DNA from 3 places in the Actinoplanes sp. CA-252034 genome. Region 2 is predicted to be linked to each of the others. Evidence: riboswitches for the same ligand, from Rfam matches in the RefSeq annotation. Region 2 holds a riboswitch; each other region holds the start of a gene.
The links. A riboswitch is a leader RNA that binds a small molecule or an ion and turns the genes downstream of it on or off. The one in region 2 is predicted to bind cobalamin.
Positions count from the first base shown of each region.

Region 1 (2,253 bases), 4.0 Mb from region 2:
CACCACCACACCGCGCCAGGGCGTCACGACCAGCAGCCCGGCGTCTTCCAGAGCCCTCAGCGGTACGCCCTCCAGCCGCCCCAACGGCACCAGCGCGGCCACCGCGGCGAGCCCGTCGTCCTGGGGCAGCACCCCGATCAGGTCACCCGGCTCTGGAGCATCGACCGGTGTCGCCACCTCGACCGGCACAGGCGTCAGGCCGAGCGCCGCAGCGACCCGGTCCGACACACGTGCCGGGCCGTGGGCGAGCTCACGCAGCCGCCAGGCCGCCGCGCTGCCGGACCGCTGCGCCTCCCGCTCGGCCAGGAACGCGTGGGCGGCGGCCACGAGCGTGGACGCCACATCGTCGAACCCGACACGCAGGCCGGTGTCGTGCCCGGCGAACCGGATGACGAACAGCCCATCGCCGTCGTCGCCGACCGCCACACCCGAGCTCCCACTGCCGGGCGAGGCCGGGCGTGGGAGCGGCGGGACGAAGCCGGGCTCGGCGGGGCGTGGGTGCGGCGTGGTGTGGCGCGGGGCGACGGGGACTGCGGCCACGTCGGCGGCGAGCGCGACCCGGCCGATGGCGAAGAGGAACTTGCCGGGCAGCGCGGCCAGGGCGGCGTCAGCCTGGATCGCGAGGTCCAGCCGTCCTACGAGAACGCGCAGAGGCAATCCTGGAAGAGGCGGGGCCGCGATGTTCCGTACGTTGTCATGGGTGATCGAAGGCAGCAGGGCCGCCGACCGCAACCGGGCCGCCAACGTCGGCGCATCGCCTGGCTGTAAAGCTCTGAGCTGCAGGTTTGCTCGCGAGGTCAGCTCCAGGCAGCCGTCGCCGAACTCCTCGGCCAGCTCGCGGAGCGAGCGCAGCTGAGCGCCGGACAGCATCCCCCCTGGCAGCCGGACCCGGGCCAGCATGCCGTCGGCCGCGGCGTGCAGCCGCAGCGCGCCGGGACAGGCGTCGGTGTCGGACGAACGGGGAGTCATGGCCCGGATACTACGGCCGACCCCCGACAGGAATTCACCTCCGTCGTGCGGTGGGTCGGGAGCGTCACAGCGACCGTTCCGCCTTGACGCGGGACACCGGGGTTCGGAATGGTTAGGGGCCAACGAGCGGCGACGCCGCGGAGGAAGCCGGTGCGAGTCCGGCGCGGTCCCGCCACTGTCACCAGGGGATTCTCTGGGAGCCAGGAACTCCGGTCGCCGTCATGTCCGTCTACCCGGGGCGCGGACCCCGAGGGGGAGTGCGCGCGTGTTCCTGCTGCTGTCGACATCCGACACCGACCTGCTCAGCGCCCGGGCCAGCAGTTCGGCATGGCGCCCGGCCAACCCGGCCCGCACCGCCGTCGCCGACCTGCCGGCCCTGCTCGACGGGGTCGATCTCGTCGTGGTGCGCATCCTCGGTGGCCGCCGGGCCTGGGAGGAGGGCCTCGACGCGCTGCTCGCGAGCGGTCTGCCGGTCGTCGTCCTCGGTGGTGAGCAGGCGCCCGACGCCGAGTTGATGAGACTGTCCACGGTGCCGGCCGGTGTCGCCGCCGACGCGCACGTCTACCTGGCACAGGGCGGCGGGGAGAACCTGGCGTCGCTGCACGACTTCCTCTCCGACACGGTGCTGCTGACCGGCAACGGGTTCGCGCCGGCGGTCGAGACCCCACAGTGGGGGCTCCTGCCACGCGAGGCGTCCGAGGGCGGCCGGGAGACGGTCGCGGTGCTCTACTATCGCGCCCACCACATGGCCGGCAACACCGCGTTCGTCGACGCGCTGTGCCGGGCGATCGAGGCCGAGGGCGGTCGTGCGCTGCCGATCTTCACGGCCTCGCTGCGGACCGCCCCGCCGGAGCTGCTGGCCGAGCTGCGCAAGGCGGACGCGCTGGTGGTGACCGTGCTCGCGGCGGGCGGCACCCGGCCGGCCACGGCGAGCGCCGGTGGCGACGACGAGGCGTGGGACGTCGGCGTCCTCGCCGACCTCGACGTGCCGATCCTGCAGGGCCTGTGCCTGACCAGCTCGCGGGCCGCCTGGGAGGCCAGCGACGACGGGCTCACCCCGCTGGACGCGGCGACGCAGGTGGCGATCCCCGAGTTCGACGGGCGGATCATCACGGTGCCGTTCTCGTTCAAGGAGATCGACGAGGACGGGTTGTCGGTCTACGTGGCCGACCCCGAGCGGTCCTCACGGGTCGCCGGGATCGCGGTGGCGCACGCCCGGCTGCGGCACGTCCCGCCGGCCGACCGGCGGATCGCGCTGATGCTGTCGGCCTATCCGACCAAGCA
Region 1 is NZ_CP191846.1:9,153,306-9,155,558, reverse strand. Features, by position in the region: gene ACQPZW_RS41295 (hypothetical protein) at 1-969, opposite strand, end outside; cobalamin riboswitch at 1,074-1,199, shown strand; gene cobN (cobaltochelatase subunit CobN) at 1,235-2,253, shown strand, end outside.
Region 1: another riboswitch for cobalamin. It lies ahead of cobN (cobaltochelatase subunit CobN); the one in region 2 lies ahead of ACQPZW_RS23560 (CbtB domain-containing protein).

Region 2 (2,253 bases):
CGACGTGACCACCCGGCTGCGAGTAGTCGGCCAGAACCCCGTCCTGCCCCACCGCCCCGACCCCGACCACACCGGCGAAACCAGCCGGATACGCCACCCCGGCGTCAGCCCCACCGTTTCCCGCCGCCGCGACCACCACCACCCCGGCCCGGATCGCCGCGGCCACCGCATCACGCACCGCCGGATCCGGCTCCGGCATCACCAGCGAGATGTTGATCACGTCAGCGTCCCCGGCACCCGCCGCCCACCGGATCGCCTCGGCAAACGCGTCAGCACTCGACCGCGACCGCGGAATCTGCTGCTGACCCCTGGTATCGGTGTCCTCGGTCACCCGAACCGGAACGATCGTCGCCCCCGGCGCCAGACCCCGCACCCCCGTACCCGCATCCGGCAGACCCGCGATGATCCCCGCCACCGCCGTCCCATGCCCGACACAGTCCCGCCGCCCATCCGGCGCACCGTGCAACAGATCCCGGCCCGCCGCCACCCGACCCTTGAGCTGCGGATTACGCACATCGACACCGGAATCGACCACCGCCACCCGCACCCCCGCACCGGTCGCCAAACCCGCCAGCCGCTCCGGCGAATACGCCCGCAACTCCGCCGGCACCCCCGCCGTCACCGTGCCCGCACCCAGACACGGCGCCGCCACCGCCGGCATCACCGGTACCACCACACCACCGAGCACACCCACCACGAGCGCCGCCACCCACCGCACCGCAACCACCCCCGAACCCCAGCGACCGGCGTGGATGCTACCGCTGCCCGGTTGTGCCACCGCCATCCCGGCCGTTAGGTTGAGACCAGCCAATCTGCGGTGTGTGAGGGAAACCGGTGAGAGTCCGGTGCGGTCGCGCCACTGTGAACGGGCCCTCAGCCAGAGGGCCGGTGAGTCAGGACGCTCACGTGCCGCAGGCCCCATCGATCGGGACGCGTCATCCCGTAGGAGGTTCACTCCACCATGCCCAAGGCACAAGCCCTCACCACGCCCGCGGTCTCCGGCAAGCTCCTGGCCACCGCAGCCGGCTTCACCGGACTCATGCTCCTGCTGGCCTACCTCGTCGCCTTCGACCAGGGCGCCCTCTCCCAGAGCGGCATGTACCTGCACGAGCTGATGCACGACGGCCGCCACCTGCTCGGTGTCCCGTGCCACTGAACCACCGGCCCGGCTACATCCAGCTCCTGCTCCGCGGCTTGCTGGCCGGCCTCTTCGCCGGCCTGCTCGCCGGCGGCTTCGCCTACCTCACCGGCGAACCGCACATCAACGCGGCCATCGCCATCGAAGAGGCCGCCGCCCCCGCCGGCGACACCCCCGAGCAACCCCTCGTCGACCGCGACATCCAGAGCACCGTCGGCCTGTTCCTGGCCACCGGCCTCTACGGCGTCGCCCTCGGCGGCATCCTCGCCACCGCCTACACCGTGCTGCGCCGCCACCTGCGCACCGGCAGCGACACCCAGGCCGCCCTCGGCCTCGCCGCCGCCGCCCTCACCGGCATAGTCCTGGTGCCCTACCTCAAATACCCACCCAACCCACCGGCGGTCGGCAACCCCGACACCATCGACCAGCGCACCGCCGCCTACCTGGCCGTACTGGTCCTCGGCCTCGTCGCCGTCTGGGCCGCCGTCCTCGCCGCCCGCACCCAGACCCACCTGTGGCGCCGCGCCGCCGCCGGCACCGCCGCCTTCATCATCGTCGTCGGCATCGCCTACACACTCCTACCGACCTTCCACGAAGTCCCCGACGACTTCCCGGCCACCCTGCTGTGGGACTTCCGGATCTCGTCACTGGGCACCCAGACCATCCTCTGGACCGCCCTCGGCATCACCTTCGCCGGCCTGCTCACCCCCGCCCGGCAGAAGGCGACCGTCCCCGCCGCATGACCGGACTACGGCTCATCGCCGCCGGACACACCCCCGCACTACGCCGGGCCGTGTTCGGCGGCGACGACCCCCTCGACGAAGCCGGCCGCAACGCCGCCCTCGCCCTGAAACACTCCGACACACTCCTGCCACGCCTCTTCCCCCACGACCGGCCCTGGCTCGTCGCACCCACCCACGCCGCCCGGCAGACCGCCCGACTCCTCGGCGCCCCGGCCGTCACCGACGACCCGAACCTCACCGAACCCCACTTCGGCACCTGGACCGGCCTCACCCTCGACCAGATCGACCCCGCCGCCCTCCAACGGTTCCTCACCGACCCGGCAGCCACACCCCACGGCGGCGAATCCCTCACCACAGCCACCCACCGCCTCA
Region 2 is NZ_CP191846.1:5,165,809-5,168,061, forward strand. Features, by position in the region: gene ACQPZW_RS23555 (S8 family serine peptidase) at 1-727, opposite strand, end outside; adenosylcobalamin (AdoCbl) riboswitch at 800-953, shown strand; gene ACQPZW_RS23560 (CbtB domain-containing protein) at 962-1,156, shown strand; gene ACQPZW_RS23565 (CbtA family protein) at 1,147-1,881, shown strand; gene ACQPZW_RS23570 (histidine phosphatase family protein) at 1,878-2,253, shown strand, end outside.

Region 3 (2,253 bases), 1.4 Mb from region 2:
GCGCAGCGAATCGAAGACACCGGTGTCGAGGACTGACGTCATGCCCCGACCCTAATCGACCGGCGCCGGTCCGGGCTCCCCGCCGGAGGGAGCCCGGAAAACGGTCAGTCCAGCCAGATGTTGTCGTGCTTGAGATAGAACTCGGTGCGTTCCTGCTCGGTCATCTCGTCGAGGTGCGCGATGCCCTCGAAATAGCTTTCCCGCGGTGCTCCGGGGGAGAAGTGCAGCAGCATCGACACGGGCGCGCCGGACCGGTTCTTGAATGCGTGGATCCCGCCGATCGGCACGTGCACCCAGTCGTTCGGCTCCGCTTCGATCCACTTCTCGCCGTTGTAGATGCTCATGACACCGGAGAGGATGTAGAACGACTCGCTGATCGTACGGTGGAAGTGGGGCTCGGGGCCGGTGACGCCGGGCCCGCACTCCCACCGGTAGAGGCCGAAGAGCCCGCCCGTGGAAGCCCCGGTCGACAGGTGGTGGACCCGGGTCCCGTTGTTCGGGTAAACGAAGTCGGGCGGCGTGCCGGCGGGCCGGTGAAGGGCGCTCTTCTCTCCGGTGATCCCGTGATACCGCGGTGGTGGGTATGTCATGGATCAATGTCTACCCGAAAGTCGGGATCGGTTTGACGACCTTTCCGGAGGCCGCGTCCCGGGCGGCGGCCGGGTCGACGGCGACCACCTCGCAGCCCGAACAGGCGGCGGCCATCGGATCTTCGGCGGGGTTGCTCTCGAGGCGGTGGCCACCACGGGCGCTGCGGCGTGAATCCGACACCGCGGAGAAGTGACAAGGTCAACACACCATGTTGGGTTAGGAGATTGGGAAGCCGCCCATATATGGTGTCTCCCGCAGCTGGTTCGGACAGGTCGGCATTCGGCCTGCCCGAGGCAACAGGGAACCCGGTGGGAAACCGGGACTGCCCCGCAGCGGTGAGTGGGAACGACCGCCGTCACAGAAGCACTGGGCTCGCACGAGCCTGGGAAGCGACGGCCAGTAGGTGGCGTCACGCCGTGCCCACGAGTCCGAAGACCTGCCAGCGCGCCGCACGCCACCGTGGTGTGCGGCGGTCGAAGGCCGCGTGGGACGGCCGACGCCGCAGGGCCCCGCCTGGCCGGGGACCGATGGTGTCTGCCCCCGCGCGCCCAGCTCGCGAGGAGAGGGCATGACGATCACGCCGCAGCAGACGGCCGTGCCGGAACAACGCCGGCACGCGATGCAGGTGCGCAAGAGAAACGGCGATCTGGAGCCGGTCGACGTCAACAAGATCGTTCGTGCGGTGGAGTTGTGGGTCGCCGACCTCGACGAGGTCGACCCCCTGCGGGTGGCGACCAAGACCATCAGCGGGCTGTACGACGGAGCGACCACCGCCGAGCTGGACAAACTCTCCATCCAGACGGCTGCCGAGCTGATCGGTGAGGAGCCGCAGTACTCGAAGCTCGCGGCGCGACTGCTGGTGGCGTATGTCGACAAGGAGGTCCGGGGGCAGGGTGTCGCGAGTTTCAGCCAGTCGATCCGCTACGCGCACGGCCTCGGACTGATCGGCGACGAGACCGCGGCCTTCGTGGCCGGTAACGCCCGCAAGCTCGACGACGCCGTGGATCTCTCCGGTGACCTGCGGTTCGAGTACTTCGGTCTGCGGACGGTCGCCGACCGCTACCTGCTGCGCCATCCGCAGGAACGCCTGGTCGTGGAGACCCCGCAGTACTGGCTGCTGCGCGTCGCGTGCGGGCTCTCCCAGGACGCGCGTGAGGCGATCGGCTTCTACCGACTGATGTCGTCGCTGGCGTATCTGCCCAGCTCACCGACGCTGTTCAACTCCGGAACCCGGCACACGCAGATGTCGTCGTGTTTCCTGGTCGACTCGCCGATGGACGAGCTCGACTCCATCTACGAGCGTTATCACCAGGTCGCGAAACTGTCGAAGTTCTCCGGCGGCATCGGGATCGCGTGGTCGCGGATCCGTGGCCGGGGCGCGCTGATTCGCGGCACGAACGGGAAGTCGAACGGCATCGTGCCGTTCCTGAAGACGCTCGACGCGGGTGTGGCGGCGGTCAATCAGGGCGGGCGGCGCAAGGGCGCGGCCTGTGTCTACCTGGAGCCGTGGCATCCGGATGTCGAGGAGTTCCTGGAGTTGCGCGACAACACCGGTGAGGAGTCACGGCGTACCCACAATCTGAACCTCGCCAACTGGATTCCGGACGAGTTCATGCGCCGGGTCGAAGCCGACGAGGAATGGTCGCTGATCGACCCGTCGGA
Region 3 is NZ_CP191846.1:3,730,951-3,733,203, forward strand. Features, by position in the region: gene ACQPZW_RS16785 (MSMEG_1061 family FMN-dependent PPOX-type flavoprotein) at 1-42, opposite strand, end outside; gene ACQPZW_RS16790 (cupin domain-containing protein) at 105-590, opposite strand; gene ACQPZW_RS16795 (hypothetical protein) at 601-771, opposite strand; cobalamin riboswitch at 834-1,049, shown strand; gene ACQPZW_RS16800 (ribonucleoside-diphosphate reductase subunit alpha) at 1,160-2,253, shown strand, end outside.
Region 3: another riboswitch for cobalamin. It lies ahead of ACQPZW_RS16800 (ribonucleoside-diphosphate reductase subunit alpha); the one in region 2 lies ahead of ACQPZW_RS23560 (CbtB domain-containing protein).